Regions from separate parts of the Thioalkalivibrio sp. ALD1 genome, predicted to be linked through region 1. Evidence: predicted binding sites of a transcription regulator. Region 1 holds the regulator's gene; each other region holds the start of a gene.
What was found. The regulator sigma-54, encoded in region 1, starts transcription at its own class of promoters, with help from an activator protein. The targets are predictions, from matches to a motif close to TGGCANGNTNCNTGCTT.
Positions count from the first base shown of each region.

Region 2: the regulator sigma-54 is predicted to act here: its motif matches at 2,057-2,073, upstream of F623_RS0107265 (DUF4168 domain-containing protein).
Region 3: the regulator sigma-54 is predicted to act here: its motif matches at 2,528-2,544, upstream of glnA (glutamate--ammonia ligase).
Region 4: the regulator sigma-54 is predicted to act here: its motif matches at 2,092-2,108, upstream of F623_RS0102430 (TorF family putative porin).

Region 1 covers NZ_KB906241.1:696,040-700,238, forward strand. The annotation lists gene lptA (lipopolysaccharide transport periplasmic protein LptA) at 1-190, shown strand, start outside; gene lptB (LPS export ABC transporter ATP-binding protein) at 187-969, shown strand; gene F623_RS0103280 (RNA polymerase factor sigma-54) at 1,039-2,532, shown strand; gene hpf (ribosome hibernation-promoting factor, HPF/YfiA family) at 2,535-2,873, shown strand; gene F623_RS0103290 (PTS sugar transporter subunit IIA) at 2,878-3,348, shown strand; gene hprK (HPr(Ser) kinase/phosphatase) at 3,415-4,199, shown strand, end outside.
Region 2 covers NZ_KB906242.1:560,436-564,634, forward strand. The annotation lists gene F623_RS12870 (bifunctional diguanylate cyclase/phosphodiesterase) at 279-1,538, shown strand; gene F623_RS0107265 (DUF4168 domain-containing protein) at 1,585-1,980, opposite strand; gene katG (catalase/peroxidase HPI) at 2,291-4,199, opposite strand, start outside.
Region 3 covers NZ_KB906241.1:283,821-288,019, reverse strand. The annotation lists gene F623_RS0101370 (lysophospholipid acyltransferase family protein) at 1-770, shown strand, start outside; gene glnA (glutamate--ammonia ligase) at 1,040-2,449, opposite strand; gene F623_RS0101360 (cation diffusion facilitator family transporter) at 2,647-3,918, opposite strand; gene glyQ (glycine--tRNA ligase subunit alpha) at 4,005-4,199, shown strand, end outside.
Region 4 covers NZ_KB906241.1:515,956-520,154, forward strand. The annotation lists gene F623_RS0102415 (gamma-glutamyl-gamma-aminobutyrate hydrolase family protein) at 1-426, opposite strand, end outside; gene F623_RS0102420 (amidoligase family protein) at 437-1,429, opposite strand; gene folB (dihydroneopterin aldolase) at 1,541-1,906, shown strand; gene F623_RS0102430 (TorF family putative porin) at 2,161-2,877, shown strand; gene F623_RS0102435 (P-II family nitrogen regulator) at 2,943-3,281, shown strand; gene F623_RS0102440 (ammonium transporter) at 3,319-4,199, shown strand, end outside.

The DNA.
Region 1 (4,199 bases):
CATCGACTACCTGCTGAACGAAGACCGGGTGATCCTGACGGACCAGGCACACGTGGTCACGGCGGCCGAGGAGGCGCGTGGCAAGCGTATTGTCTACGACCTGGAAACCGACATCATCGAAGCCGAGCGTGGCGAGACCGATGACGAGCGTGTACGCATCAGGATCCAGCCCCGCGAAGACGGCGAATGACCGAGGTGGACCCCAGCATACCAGCAGGGACGGATGGCGAAGCCCCTCCGGTGGCCGGCTATCTGGCCGGACGCGAGCTGACCAAGCGCTATGGCAAGCGTACGGTACTGGATCGCGTCGATGTCGACCTGGCGCCCGGCGAGGTGGTGGGGCTGCTGGGCCCGAACGGGGCGGGCAAGACCACCTGTTTCTACAGCCTGGTCGGCCTGATACGGCCCAATCGCGGCCGTATCACGCTGGGCGACCGGGATATAACCCATGCCCCAATTCATGCGCGGGCCCGCGCCGGGCTGGGCTACCTGCCGCAGGAGGCCTCGATATTCCGGCGACTGAGTGTTTGGGACAATCTCCAGGCCGTGCTGGAGCTCCGGCCGGAGCTCGATCGCCACGAACGTCGTCGGATCGGCGATGCCCTGATCGAGGAATTTCAGTTGGAGACGGTGCGGCACAGTCCGGGGATTGCCTTGTCCGGAGGCGAGCGCCGTCGCGCGGAGATTGCGCGAGCGCTGGCTGGTGATCCACGCTTTATCTGCCTGGACGAGCCGTTCGCCGGCGTGGATCCGATTTCCGTGGGTGATATCCAGGCCGTGATTGGACACCTGGCCCAGCGCGGGATCGGGGTACTGATTTCCGACCACAATGTGCGCGAGACACTCGGAATCTGCGACAGGGCCTATATTCTTAGCGAGGGCCGCATCCTGAGCGCGGGGACTCCGCAGGAACTGCTGGACGACCCGCAGGTACGCCGGGTGTACCTCGGTGAAAACTTTCGGCTGTGAGCTCTCGGTGCAGATGGATCAATGTCTTCTTGAGAGGGTCTTAATGGTCACGATGGACCTGAAACCGCGATGCTGAAACCCGGGCTCAATCTGCAGCTGGGGCAGACGCTGACGATGACCCCGCAGCTGCAACAGGCCATTCGCCTGTTGCAGCTTTCCACGCTGGAGTTGCAGGCGGAGATCCAGCAGGCGCTGGAAAGCAATCCCATGCTCGAGCAGGTGGAGGACGAGGGCGAGGAGGCTCTGGGCGAGCGCCCGGAGGAAGGGGGCGAGCGGGTCGACGGGGATCGCATGCAGGCCGATACGGCCGGCGATGACGTGATCCCCGAGGAGCTGAGCACCGACAGCCGCTGGGACGACATCTACGAGCCCGCTCCGAGCCCGCGCGGCCTGGATGATCGCGATCCGCTGGAGAATACCTCCGACGGCGACGACGAGGGCCTGCAGGACCATCTGCTCTGGCAGCTGCATCTGAGCCACCTGACCCCGCGCGACCAGCGGATCGGCGCGGCGCTGATCGACGCGATCAGCCCGGATGGCTACCTGGACGGTGATCTCGAGGCGCTGGCGGAGATGATCAGCCAGGGCGAGGACGAGCCCGTGGGGGTCGACGAGGTCGAGGCGGTGCTGCACTGGATTCAGCAGTGCGACCCGCTGGGCGTCGGTGCGCGGGACCTGCGCGAGTGTCTGGAGATCCAGCTGCGCCATCTGGCGCCGGATGCCCCGGCGCGCGACGCGGCTCGAGCCATCCTGGAAAACGGCATGGAGAGCCTGGCCAAGCGGGACTACCGGGCCCTGCAGCGGCAGTCAGGCGTGCGCGATCCAGACGAACTGGCGCGGGCGCTGGACCTGATCCGTACTCTGAACCCGCGTCCGGGTGCCCAGATCAGCGAGTCCACTTCGGAATACGTCGTGCCGGATGTCTATGTCCGCCATGACCGCGATGGCTGGCGTGTGGACCTGAACCCGGAGATTGCTCCGCGCATTCGCATCAATGATCTCTATGCAGGCATGGTGCGGCAGGTCTCCGATGCGCGTGACAGCGCGTTCATGCGCGATCAGCTGCAGGAGGCGCGCTGGTTCCTGAAGAGCCTGCACAGCCGCAACGATACCCTGTTGCGGGTCGCCCAGGCCATCGTCCTGCGCCAGCAGGGGTTTCTCGAGCATGGCGAAGTCGCCATGCAGCCACTGATCCTGCGTGACATCGCCGAGGCCCTGGAGATGCACGAGTCGACCATCTCGCGAGTGACCACACAGAAATACATGCACACCCCGCGTGGGGTATTCGAGTTCAAGTATTTCTTTTCCAGTCATGTCGGGACGGCCGACGGTGGCGAATGCTCGGCGACCGCGATCCGTGCCATGATTCGAGAACTGATTGGTGGCGAGACCGCGAACAAGCCACTGAGCGATGCCAAACTGGCCCAGATCCTGTCGGATCGGGGCATCAATGTGGCCCGACGTACCGTGGCCAAGTACCGCGAGGCCATGCACATACCGTCTTCCAGTGAACGCCGGCAGATGGCGAGCATGCCAAGCGGAACCAAGCAAAAAGGAGCCTGACCATGCAGATCAACCTGACCGGCCATCACGTCGATATCACCGACGCCCTGCGCGACTACGTAAACGAAAAGTTCGCGAAGCTGGAGCGCCACTTCGACAAGGTGATCGACGTGCATGTGGTGCTGACCCACGAGAAAAATCAGAACCTGAACAACAAGGCAGAGGCCAATCTCCAGGTCAGCGGTAATCACATCCACGCAGAAGCCAGTCACGAGGACATGTATGCGGCGATCGATGGCCTGATCGACAAGGTGGATCGCCAGCTCATCAAGCACAAGGAAAAGGTCAAGGACCATCACCGCGCCGAGGGTGCCCAGCGCAACCGCGAACAGGCCCTGTAACGCAATGACCATTGCCGAGCTGATCACCCGCGACCGTATTCGACTGGAACCCGAGTGTTCCAGCCAGAAGCGGTCGCTCGAGACCCTGGCCGAATTGCTGGCCGTCGGCGGCGAGGAGTCCGCCGGTCCGGCCAGCGGGGCCATCTTCGAGGCCCTCTCTGCCCGCGAGAAGCTTGGCTCCACCGGTCTCGGTCATGGTGTGGCCATCCCGCACGGGCGCCTGGCCGAGATCGACGCCCCCCGGGTCGCGGTCCTGCGGCTGGACCAGGGCGTCGACTTCGACGCCATGGATCACGAGCCGGTGGATATCCTGATCGCGCTGCTGGTCCCCGAGGCGGCTACCAGTGAACACCTGGATCTCCTGGCGCAGCTGGCTCGTGGCCTTTCTCAGCCCGACAATATCGCCTCGCTGCGTCGTGCCGGTGACGCGGACGCCCTGGAGCGTGCACTGACCAGGGCCTTCGGCGACGCCTGATCATGGGGCCCCAGCAGTGTTCACCATGTTCCGACACTCAACGCTGACTCTTCCGGAGATGCGTGGATGAACGAGGCACTGGGGGAGGGTGGCATCGCACGCGACATCACCGTCGAGGCCCTGATCCAGGCGATGGGCAACCGCCTGGACCTGCGCTACGTCCATGGCGAGCAGGTCGCACCCGACCGCAATCTGGTAGGCGGGGACGGAGACGACCTGCCCCTGGCCGGGCACCTCAACCTGATCCGGCCAAATCGCATTCAGGTGATCGGCGATTTCGAGGCGCGCTATATCGCGCGGCTGAGCGATGAGCAGCGCGAGCAGCTGATCCTGGAGATGGCCCGCACCGGCACGACCGCGGTGATCTTTGCCGAGGACACCTGCCCGTTCTCGGAGATGCCGGACGTCCCCGAGGAGCAGCTGCCACTGATCCTGTGCTCCTCCACCAGCAGCCACGAGATCATCTCGCTGCTGCGCTACTTCCTGCAGCAGCGGCTGGCCCATTTCGAGGTGCGCCATGGCGTGTTCATGGAGATCCTCGGAATCGGCGTGCTGATCAGCGGGGCCTCCAGCGTGGGCAAGAGCGAGGTGGCGCTGGAGCTCATCTCGCGCGGGCACCGGTTGATTGCCGACGATGCGCCGGAGTTCGCCCGCATCGCCCCGGATATCGTGCGCGGACATTGCCCGGCCCTGCTGCAGGACCTGCTCGAGGTCCGCGGGCTGGGGGTGCTGAACGTCCGCGCCATGTACGGGGATTCGGCAATCAAGGGTGGCAAGTATCTGCGGCTGATCATTGACCTGCGCGACCACAGCGAGCCTTCGCCGGTGCCGGACGATCGCCTGAACGGGCG
Region 2 (4,199 bases), on a different contig from region 1:
AAACGCGTCACAGTACCGGTGCAGGCAATCGCTTGTATGACGCAACGCCCGAGAACATCATTTCCGGCTCTCGTTCATCGACCACATCGGGCCACCCCCACCCGTTCCGACAGCGATACCAGCACAAAAAGACATCGCCAGCAGGTCATGCGGCGAAGTACTAAACTCCCAGCACGTCCGAGCGTTACGTTAGTCAACATAGTTTTTCGACTTCCCGAAGCCACCGGGGCAGGCAATGCGCCATGGATGAGCCGGGGCGGACCCTCAAGGAAGGCGCGATGTCCAGGCCCGATTCGACACTCTTCCCGACAGGCGGGACAAGGTATTCCGACTACCTGGCACGGTCCACACTCCGCTCCTGGGTCGGGATGTCATTCCTCTCCGCTACGCTGATCGTCATCCTGGGACTGCTGGTCTCCTGGTCGGTGACCTATCTGGCCGGTGGGGCCGACAACCTCGTACCACACCTCTATTACGTACCCATATTAATCGCCGCTGCACGTTTCGGACCTGGGGCCGCGCTGATCGTCGCACTAACAGCCGGCATACTGGCCGGCCCGCTGACCTACGTAGATGTTGCGGCGGGCACCGCACAGGAGACCGAACGCTGGCTCACGCGCACCGCCTTTTTCGTCGGCATCGGGCAATTGATGGCCTGGCTCGTCATTCCCGCGTTGACCCCCGTCACCGAGGAACTGCGGCGCATGCGTCAGGAGTTCGATATTCGACGAGGCCTCAGGCACAACGAATTCTTTCTCCGCTACCAGCCAATCTATTCAAGCCGCCAGCGCCGCTTCGTAGGCGTCGAAGCACTGATCCGCTGGCAACATCCGGTGCACGGGGAACTCACGCCGGTGGACTTTCTCGATGTAGCCGAGGGCTCGTCCCTGATACACGATATCGGCAAGTTGGTGATCGCCGAGGCCTGCAGGCAAACCGAGGACTGGAAGACCCTGGCCGAGGCGCAGGGCCAGGAGCCCTGGTATACCGCAATCAACCTGTCCGCTCGGGACCTGATTCGCCCCGAGTTGGCATACGACGTTGCATCCGCACTCAAGCGACACCACCTGCCGCCCGAACTGCTGACCATCGAACTTACCGAGACCGTGCTCGCGCTGGAAGACGCCGAACCCGCCCTCGAGGCCCTGAATCATCTGGGGGTGCAACTTGCCATCGACGACTTCGGCACGGGATATTCATCGCTGGCCTATCTCAACCGTTTCCCGATCGACACACTCAAGCTCGACCGTCAGCTTGTTTCCAGACTCGACCACGACCCCTCGGCCGAGGATCTCGCACGTGGGATCGTGCTGCTGGCCAGCTCGCTCGGGTTGAAGATGGTCGCCGAGGGCGTCGAGACCCAGAAGCAGGTCGAACTCGGTCACGACCTCGATTTTGACCTCATGCAGGGTTTCTACTTTGCTCGTCCGTTGAGGTCCGATGAGGTCCCTGCCCTGCTGCTAGCCAGTACGGCGGACCAGGACCTGCGGCCACCTGCCTCCTTCCGCCCCAACGGAAAAACCCCGCCGACCGAGTAAGTCAGCGGGGTTGCAGGCGTAGAACACGAGCCGAAGCTCCTGCGAACTACGAGTCCTTGGCCACTTCGGCGAACTGCTCCCCGAGATCGCTGTCGTTATCGATCAGATAGGCGATGCTGCGGTACTCCTCGACCGTCAGGCCTTCGTCCTCGATCGCGGACACCATTTCGTCATTCGCCTCGTCGCGCAGCTCCTGGGCGTCCTCGCCCTCCGCCTCGGCGATATCGTCCGCATATTCGGAGCGGATGTCCTGAGAGGCATCCGCAGCGGCCAGAAAGCTTTCCAGATCGCTTTCGCTAACGTCCTCGGCGGACAATTCGGGGTCATCCGTCCATTCCTTCTCGAAAACGTCCTTGTCATCGGCGACTACCGTGGAGGCACCACCGAACGCGAGTCCCAGGGCCAGGGTGATCGAACAGGCCGTGGCTGTGTTGTGTCCCATCTTGCGCCTCCTGTTCATAAGATCGGTTTGCTTGCTGACCATCCGCCACCTTGCGCGGACGGTCACGACCGGGATGATGCAGACCTCATGCCAACCCTCCCGAACAACCCGCATTGCGCGTCATCATCCCCTATTGGCACAATCTCACCGGCTCGCGTGTCCCCGAATCGCCTCCAAAAGCGGGTCAGTTCGACACATGAATCACCTCGACCCGTATCGCGCTGACCCGTTTCGGCGGGGACGAAAACTGCCCCGGAGCAGGATTACCCCGGGGCTTGCCAACTCGAGCGCGTACGTCAATCCTGTTGCTCTAGTTGAGGTCGAAGCGGTCCGCGTTCATGACCTTGTCCCAGGCCCGGACGAAGTCGTTCACGAACTTCTGCTGTGCGCCCTCCTGGGCATAGACCTCGGCAATCGCACGCAGCTGCGAGTTGGACCCGAAGATCAGATCGACACGCGTGCCGATCCACTTCTGTTCACCGGTCTTGCGGTCACGCCCGATGAACTCCTCGGCCTCCTCGGAGGTGCGTTCCCATTCGGTATCCATATCCAGCAGATTCACGAAGAAGTCATTCGTGAGCACGCCGGGACGATCGGTGAACACACCGTGGCGTGACCCGCCCACATTGGTGTCCAGCACGCGCATACCCCCCAGCAGCACCGTCATCTCCGGCGCACTCAGTTTCAGCAGCTGGGCACGATCGAGCATCATCTCCTCGGCCGGCACGGTGAAGCGCTTCTTCATGTAGTTGCGGAAGGCATCCGCCTCGGGCTCCAGCACCTCGAACGCCTCGACGTCGGTTTGCTCTTCGGTGGCATCGGTACGGCCTGGGCGAAACCGGATTTCCACCGCATGTCCCGCCTGCTGTGCCGCCCGCTCAACTGCAGCCGTCCCGGCCAGCACGATAAGGTCCGCCAGCGACACCTTCTTGTTGCCGGACTGAGCGGCGTTGAAGTCCTGCTGAACCCCCTTGAGTGCATCAAGGACCCGGGCCAGTGTCGGTGGCTCGTTCGACTCCCAGTCCTTCTGTGGCGCCAGCCGGATGCGCGCGCCATTGGCACCGCCGCGCTTGTCGGAATCGCGGAAGGTCGATGCAGCGCCCCAGGCCACCTTGATCAGGTCGGCTGGCTTCTGGCCGGTCGCGAGGATCTTTTCCTTCAGGGCCTTCACGTCCTCCTCGTCGATCAATTCGTGATCGACCGCTGGCACCGGGTCCTGCCAGATCAGGTCCTCTTCCGGGACCTCGGGCCCGAGATAACGGGCCTTCGGTCCCAGATCGCGGTGGACCAGCTTGAACCAGGCGCGCGAGAACGCCTCTGCCAGTTCGGCCGGGTTCTGGTGGAAGTGGCGCGCGATACTCTCGTAATCCGGATCGACCTTCAGCGACAGATCGGTCGTCAGCATCATCGTCGTTTCCTTGGTCGACGGGTCATGCGCCCTGGTCACCAGGTCCTTGTCGGCCACATCCTTCGGTTTCCACTGGTAGGCGCCGGCAGGGCTCTTGGTCAGCTCCCACTCGTAGCCGAACAGCATGTCGAGGTAGCCGTTGTCCCACTGCGTGGGATTCGCCGTCCACGCACCTTCCGGGCCACCGGTGATCGTGTCGTCGCCCTTGCCGGTGCCGTAGCTGCTTTTCCAGCCAAGCCCCATTTGCTCCAGTGGAGCCGCCTGCGGCTCCGGTCCCATGTGGGACGGATCGCCCGCGCCATGCACCTTGCCAAAGGTATGTCCGCCGGCAATGAGCGCCACGGTCTCGTAGTCGTCCATCGCCATGCGCGCAAAGGTTTCGCGGATGTCGCGTGCGGCCTTGACCGGATCGGGTTCACCGTTCGGACCTTCCGGATTCACGTAGATCAGGCCCATCTGCACGGCTGCCAGCGGGTTTTCCAGATCCCGGTCGCCGCTGTAGCGCTTGTCGTCCAGCCACTCCTTCTCGGCACCCCAGTAGATATCCTCTTCCGGGGCATAAATGTCCTCGCGACCACCCGCAAAGCCGAAGGTCTTCAGGCCCATGTGCTCCAGCGCGCAGTTACCCGCCAGGATGATGAGATCCGCCCAGGAAATCTGGTTGCCGTACTTCTGCTTGATCGGCCACAGCAATCGCCGGGCCTTGTCGAGGTTGGCGTTGTCCGGCCAGCTGTCCACTGGCGCAAAGCGCTGGTTGCCGGTGGAGGCGCCGCCACGACCATCGCCCGTGCGATAGGTCCCTGCGCTGTGC
Region 3 (4,199 bases), 410 kb from region 1:
CCCGGATCACCGGCCGCAACCTCGAACTCTGTTTCCCGGACAAGGACACCGCCTGGCGCCGTCGGGTCGGGCGTCGATCGCTGATGGCGATGGGCCGGGCGCTGACCGAGTCCCCCTGGCTCTGGCAGGCCTCGCCGCAGACTCTCTCACGACTGGCGGTCGAGCCGCCCCGCTACGCCCGCCTGCGCGAACGCGAGGGCGGGCGGGCACTGTTCCTGTGCGCCCCGCATCTGGGTTCCTGGGAGTTCGCCGGGCTGCAGGCCGCCTGCCACGGGCCGATGGCCACCCTGTTCAGCCCGTTCAAGACCCCCGAGATCGACCGCTGGGTGCGCGAGGCCCGCGCCTCGACCGGCGCGACCCTGGCCCCGGCCGACCGCTCCGGGCTGCGCGTGCTGCAGCAGGCGCGCGATCGCGGCGAGATCATCGGTATCCTGCCCGACCAGAGCCCGAAGGGCGCCTCCGGTACGCATGCACCGTTCTTCGGCCGCCCGGCGCTGACCATGACCCTGCTGCCGCGCCTGCTGCGCGGGCGCGAGGACCATGTCGTGTTCCTGTTCGCCGAACGTCTGCCGAAGGGGCGCGGGTTCCGCTATCACGAGATCGAGGCCGGGCCGGAGGTCGCCGACCGCGACTTTGCCCGCGCGGCGGCCGCGATCAACGCCCATGTGGAGGCCCTGGTCCGGCGCTGCCCGGAGCAGTACAACTGGGCTTACAAGCGTTTCCACCCGGCCCCCGAGGGTCAGCCCAGCCCTTATAGAAGCGCTGAATAAAGCCATCCTGGCTTTCGGAGCCGCACGCGGCGCTACAACGTTCTGTATGTCTTTGCACGGGTAAAGGGGGTTTGCGGCTTGCTTCGGAACCAACCACTACGGTGGCCGGTTCCGGCGGCACGTACCTGTGCCGCCGGGAAACGCCGATAAATCAGCGTTTCCCGGTCGCTGAAACGCGGTCGGGTCGGATCCCGCGCACAAAAAAGCCGCCGGACCCGGAGGTCGCGGCGGCCAGTGCCTCTGGCCCCGAGGGGCCGGAAGCGGATGCCTTACAGGCTGAAGTACATGTCGAACTCGACCGGGTGGGTGGTCATGCGCATGCGCGTGACTTCTTCCATCTTCAGGTCGATGTAGGCATCGATCATGTCGTCGGTGAACACTCCACCCTGGGTCAGGTACTCGCGGTCCTGGTTCAGGGCTTCCAGCGCCTGGTCGAGCGAATGGCAGACCTGCGGGATGCCCTTTTCCTCTTCCGGCGGCAGGTCGTAGAGGTTCTTGTCCATCGCGTCGCCCGGGTGGATCTTGTTCTGGATACCGTCCAGACCGGCCATCAGCATCGCGGCGAACGCCAGATACGGGTTGGCGGTGGAGTCCGGGAAGCGCAGCTCGATGCGGCGGGCCTTCGGGCTCATCACGAACGGGATGCGCAACGACGCGGAACGGTTGCGCGCGGAGTAGGCCAGCATCACCGGCGCCTCGAAGCCCGGCACCAGACGCTTGTAGCTGTTGGTGGACGGGTTGGTGAAGGCGTTCAGCGAGCGGGCGTGCTTGATGATGCCGCCGATGTAGTACAGCGCGGTCTCGGACAGGCCGCCGTACAGGTCACCGGAGAACAGGTTCTTGCCGTCCTTGGACAGCGACTGGTGCACGTGCATGCCGGAGCCGTTGTCGCCGACGATCGGCTTGGGCATGAAGGTCGCGGTCTTGCCGTGCATGTGGGCAACGTTCTGCACCACATACTTCAGGACCTGAACCTCGTCGGCCTTCTGGGTCAGCGTCGCGGGGCCGACACCGATCTCGCACTGGCCAGCGGTGGCCACCTCGTGGTGGTGCACCTCGGTCACGAGGCCCATCTCGGTCATCACTTCGCACATGGTCGAGCGCAGGTCGTGCAGGCTGTCGACCGGCGGGACCGGGAAATAGCCGCCCTTCACGCCCGGGCGGTGGCCGATGTTGCCGTCCTCGTAGACGCGCTCGGAGTTCCAGGAGGCCTCGGAGGAGTCCACTCGGCAGTAGGAGCCGGAAAGGTCGGCACCCCATTTCACGTCGTCGAACACGAAGAATTCGTTCTCCGGACCGAACAGCGCGGTGTCGGCGATGCCGGTGCTCTGCAGGTAGGCCTCGGCACGGCGCGCCAGGGAGCGTGGGCAGCGGTCGTAGCCCTGCATGGTGGCCGGTTCGACCACGTCGCAGCGAATGTTCATGGTCATGTCCTCGAAGAACGGATCGATGACCGCGGATTCCGCGTCCGGCATCAGGATCATGTCGGATTCGTTGATGCCCTTCCAGCCGGAGATCGACGACCCGTCGAACATCTTGCCTTCCTCGAAAGACTCTTCGTCGAGGTCATGGGCCGGCACGGTTACATGCTGTTCCTTGCCCTTGGAGTCGGTGAAGCGGAAGTCGATGAAGCGCACTTCCTTTTCCTGGATCTGCTTCAGCACGTCGGCTGCGGACATGGGAGTCTCCTTAAGGTTTGCTCTTGGTCTTTGGATTCGCCGCATCGATTCGAGGTCGGGCGGCGTTGAAGCGGTTCTATGCAGGCATCATGCCACTTCGCCCGGATGGCCCTGTGACGGAGGTCCAGGGCCTGCCAGACGAGCGCCGAACGTGGCGTTGCACGATATCCGTGCGACATTGGCACCACATTAGTGCATCAAGGCTTTTGTTGCACACCTGTAGTGCACGGGCGGTAGAGGATCTTCACCTCGCCCAACCGCCCCTTGAGGCGCGGGTGGCCTTGCAGCAACTGTGACAGGGTCTCGCCACGCGCGTTCAGGTCCGCAAGCGAAGATGCCCCGTCAAGGCGCAGGGTCAGGGTCAGGTGAATACGCCCGTTCAAATAGTGCAGGGAAAGGTGCTCCAGCGACTCCAGCTCCGGGGCATCCATCCAGGCCTCGCGCACCGCTTCGGCGACATCCGGACGCAGGGGCAGATTCGAGCTGCGCGCCTGCTCCTCGTCGTTCTCCGGGTCAACGTGAACGGTAAAATCGCGCAGGCGCTCGTGGCGCTGCGTGACGGCCCAGTACACAGCATCGGCGATCCGGTGCCCTTCGGAAACCGAGATCATCGGGGCGACCTGAATATGCACATCGGCGACCACGTCGCTCCCGTGACGCCGCGTGCGCAACATGTGCGCATCCTTCACCCCGGGCACTTCCATGATGGTGTGATGGATGCGCAGGACCTCGTCCCGGTCCAGTGCCGTGTCGATCAGTTCGGCGGCGCTGCGTACGATCAGGCGTCCGGCGATATGCAGGATGAACAGGGCGACGATCAGCGCGGCCAGGGCGTCGGCCCACGGGAAGCCTGCGACCGCGGCTCCGACCCCGACCAGCACGAACAGCGACGAGATCGCATCCGTGCGGTGGTGCCAGGCGTTGGCATCCAGCATGCGCGACCCGATCCGTTTCGCGACCCGGTGGGTGTACTGATAAAGCCCTTCTTTGGCCACCAGCGTCAGCACCGCAAAGGCGAGCGCGGCCGGGGCCGGTCCGGTCGCGGCTGCGGTATCCACCAGCCGTTGCCCCGCGGCCCAGGCGATCCCGAGGCCGGCCAGCGCCAGAAACACGCCGACGACCACGGTGGCCAGGGTCTCGATGCGCCCGTGTCCGTAGGGGTGGTCATGGTCGGGCGAGGCGGCGGCCTTGCCGGCGGCGAACAGCACCACACCATCGGTGATCAGGTCCGACAGGGTGTGTACGCCGTCGGCGATCAGGGCCTGCGAGTTCAGCAGCCATCCGCTCAAAAGCTGTGCCAGGGCGAGGAAGGCATTCACCACCGCACCCACAACGGTCACCCGGCGCGTGGCACGGTAGCGCCGGCCGTTTTCTGGCGTGACTGCGGTTTCGGAGTTGGCGTGGGGATTGCTCAGGGCGGCTCTCCCGAAGAGAATCCAGACCCCAGTATGGGCGTGCTTCCGCCACATGCAAGACGCTTGCACGGCCGTCAGCGGTGGCCGCAGCCGGAGCCCGGCCGATATACTGTCTGCTTTGCCCTGATCCGGGACCCCGCATGTCGCAAGAACGCAATCCGTCCAGCAGCCGCCCGACCTTCCAGGACCTGATCCGTCGCTTGCAGGACTACTGGAACGACCACGGCTGCGTGGTCCTGCAGCCCTACGACATGGAGATGGGGGCCGGCACCTTTCATCCGGCGACCTTCCTGCGCTCGATCGGGCCGGAGCCGTGGCGTGCGGCCTATGTGCAG
Region 4 (4,199 bases), 180 kb from region 1:
GCAGATGCCCAGTACCGGGCGGTGCTCGTCCAGCGCGCGATGGATCAATGCCTTTTCCAGCCGGTCACGCTCCACGTCCAGTACGCCGCCGTGCGACTGGAACAGCCGCCTCAGGAGCCAGAGCGCGGGGTAGAACAGGTACCCGATCAGTCGTTGCGACAGGCGGCGTTCCGCGCCGCGAATGGCCTCCGGGTTCGGGCCCTGAGGCAGCGACTCCCCGTACAGTTGGGGATCGACATCCGCACCGCCCCCGACCACCAGTGCGTCGAACGCGCAATGGGGGCGCGGCTTGCCGGGGCGTACGCGCAGGGGGCGCCCGCCGGCGCGCCAGACGGCCAGCGCGGTAAACAGCCAGGCGGGGCCTCCACCCTGGTCGGGGCCGGTGATCGCGACGACTGGACGCCGCGCCGGCTCGGGGTCGCTCAGGGCCTCGTATTCAGAACCAGCCACGCAGCCTCCTGGCCCAGTCATCGGCCCAGCGACCCAGTGCCTGAGTGGGACGTTCCAGGTATTCGCGGCTCATCCGCTGCAGGCGTTCCCGGTCCGCGGCGAGCCGTTCCACTTCGACCCAGCCGTTAAAGGGGTGGGCCAGACTCCATTCGGGGTCGTCGATCTCGCAGTTGGGCAGGCGATAGTGGAACGCGGGCCGGGCCTTGATCAGTTCATGCTCCACCGGGGCGGCGTTGATGCGGTCCCGGTCCAGCTCGGCAAACAGCGGAAGCATGTCCAGCGGCCGATTACGCGTGGCGTTGTGTGCGAGGTAATGGTCGATCAGTCCCCCCTGGCCCGGCTGGAAGTCCGGGTTCAGGGTCTCGCGGACGAAGGTGCCGGGGAACGCGCGGATGTAGGGCGACAGGCGCCTGGCCAGGTCGATCTCGCCCGCGTTCGTCAGCACCTCGTACAGCAGGAGGAAGGCCCGCAGGACATCAAGGATCCAGGCGGCATCGGTGCTGTGGACCTCGATATTGAGCTGCAGCCCGAAGGCGTAGAGCAACGAGCGCTCGGTCCCAAGGGCACCGGCTTCCTGCAGTACGGCACGTACACGGTCCAGGCGGGGAAGTGCCGAGGCCGGTATCGGTGGTGCGACGATCTCGTGCGGTACCAGGCGCCCGGCGGCATCGGCCAGCCAGCGGTCCAGCGCGGCCTCGTCGGTGTCGTCGAGTTCGATGCCCAGCCGCCGCAGGTGGCTGCGATAGGCCCGGTCCTTCAGTACCCGGGCGTCCAGTTCGACCTGGAAATCGCCCTGGTCCGTATCGCAGACCCGGGCGACGAACGGGTTGTCACAGCGCACCTGGCCGCCAAACTCGGTGCGGATCGCCTCCGCCATGCGCTCGAGCGAAACGCCAGCCATCTCGATCTCCACGCCCACCTTTCGGGGCGACCCATCCGGGTTATCTGGCCACGGCAGATCGTGAAAGCGCTCGGGCATCAGGAATGTCCTTGGGAAGGTGCCGCGTCATGATAACGGTTCGGTGTACCTGCCGTGGGCAAGCCAGTACGATAGGCGCCGGCCGCCAGGGCCGGACCGCGAAGGTACGGGATGGATCGAATCTACCTCAAGGATCTGCGCATTGATGCCGTCGTCGGTGTCTATGACTGGGAACAGCGCATCCAGCGCCCCCTGCGCTTTGACATCCAGCTGGCTACTGATACGCGCATCGCCGCGCACTCGGGCGAGATCACCGATACGGTCGATTACGAGGCGGTGGCTAACGCCGTGCGCGCGATCGTCACGCGCGAGCCTCACGCGCTACTGGAATCTCTGGCCGAGGAGGTCGCGGAGGCCCTGATGGCCGAGTTCCGCACCCCCTGGGTGCGCATCGAACTGGGCAAGCCCGGTGCGGTTGCCGGTGTGGCCGAGGTCGGCATCGTGGTCGAACGCGGCACCCTGCCAGCCTCCGCCTGATCCCCTTACGCCTGTTCCTGACTTAGTCCGTTTCGGTGCCGGCCGTGCGGCCGGTCACAGATTCCTCATTCTCTGACCCAACATGGTGCGTGTGCACTTTTAGTGCGCACTACTTTCGTGCGCGCGAGCGTCGTTCGCCTGCAACAGGTGTTGTGAAAAGCCGATCTGGCTCCGTTTTCCCGATGTGGCACGGCCCGTGCAAGGACCGGGTGTCGACTACGCGACACTCAATTGCACAACTGGGAGAACACAACATGAAGAAGTTCACTCGTTCCGCACTGGCCGCCGCCATTGTCACTGTCGGCTCGACCGGTGGCGTGGTCTTTACCTCGACCGCCACCGCGGAGCTTTCCGTCAACATCGGGGCGGTCTCCAACTACTACTTCCGTGGTGGTTCTGAAACGGATGACGGTGCCGCGATCCAGGGTGGCATAGATTACGAACACGCATCCGGATTTTATACCGGAACCTGGGTCTCCAATGTCGACTTCGGGGACGACACGAGTTACGAGCTGGATCTTTATCTTGGGTTCGCCGATGACTTCGAAAACGGTCTTGGCTACGACGTCGGCTACGTCTACTACGCCTACCCCGATGCCCGTGACGACACCGGTTCCCTGAGCGCCGATTTCGGCGAGATCTACGGCGAGCTGAGTTTCGACACCGGCCCTGTAGGCCTCTATGGCGGTATCGCACACGTCGTCACCGACAGCTCCGACTCGGCGCTCGAGCGCAAGGATACGTACTACTACGGCGGCCTCGATATCCCGTTCATGGATGTCTACAGCGTCGGCTTCCTGGTCGGCCGCCAGACCTTCGACGACACCGACGAAAACGACAACTACACCCACTACACCGCGAGCCTCACCCGCGATGCCGGTGACTGGGGCGAGTTCAGTTTCAACCTGGAATACGTCGATGAGTCCGACGAGGACGTTGGCGCCTGGGTGGGCTGGACCAAGACGTTCTAAACCCGGCTTTTCCCCTCAAGTAACTGCGGGTCCGCCTTTTGGTGGACCCGCTCAAGGAGTCCGACATGAAGATGATTACCGCCGTGATCAAGCCGTTCAAGCTTGATGATGTCCGCGAGGCGATCTCGGAGATCGGCGTGCAAGGAATGACCATGACCGAAGTAAAGGGTTTTGGTCGTCAGCGCGGCCATACCGAGCTCTATCGCGGAGCCGAATACGTGGTCGATTTTCTGCCCAAGGTGAAACTGGAAGTGGCTGTCGACGAGAACTTGGTCGATCAGGTGGTCGAGGCCATTTCCAAGTCTGCCAGTACGGGCAAGATCGGCGACGGCAAGATCTTTATCACACCGGTGGAGCAGGTCGTGCGTATTCGCACGGGCGAGACCGGCCCGGAGGCCCTTTAAGGGTTTTCCCTCTTCCATCGAATGAGGAATTTCAATCATGGAAATTGAACAACAAGTTGTCGAACTCGCCTATGCGATGGACACATTTTATTTTCTGGTGGCCGGTGCACTGGTGATGTGGATGGCCGCGGGCTTTACCATGCTCGAGGCCGGGATGGTGCGCACCAAGAGTGTCGCCGAAATCGCTACCAAGAACATCGCCCTGTATTCGATCGCCAGCATCATGTACATGCTGATCGGTTACAACATCATGTACGGCGATGGCCTGAGCTCCGTAATCCCGAGCCTGGGCTTCCTGATCACCGGCGACAATGCCGTGGGCGAGGTACTGGGTAGCGATGGCGACATCTACTACTCCGATCGTGCCGACTTCTTCTTCCAGGTCGTGTTCGTGGCCACCGCGATGTCCATCGTCTCGGGTGCCGTGGCCGAGCGGATGAAGCTGTGGGCTTTCCTGGCCTTCGCGGTCGTGCTGACCGGCTTCATCTACCCGATCCAGGGCTTCTGGAGCTGGGGTGAAGGGTTCCTCGACCAGATCGGCTACCTCGACTACGCCGGTTCCGGCATCGTCCACTTCACGGGTGCCGCCGCGGCATTGGCCGGTGTGCTGCTCCTCGGGGCGCGCAAGGGCAAGTACGGCAAGGACGGTCAGATCAACGCGATCCCGGGCTCCAGCATGCCGTTGGCGACCCTGGGCGTGCTGATCCTGTGGTTGGGCTGGTTCGGCTTCAATGGTGGCTCCGAGCTGAAGGTCTCGGACATCGAGTCCGCCAACGCCGTGGCCGCCGTGTTCGCCAACACCAACCTGGCCGCGGCCGGGGGTGTGGTCGCCGCCCTGATCACCACCCGTCTGGTGTTCGGCAAGGCTGATCTGACCATGGCACTGAACGGCGCGGTCGCGGGCCTGGTGTCCATCAC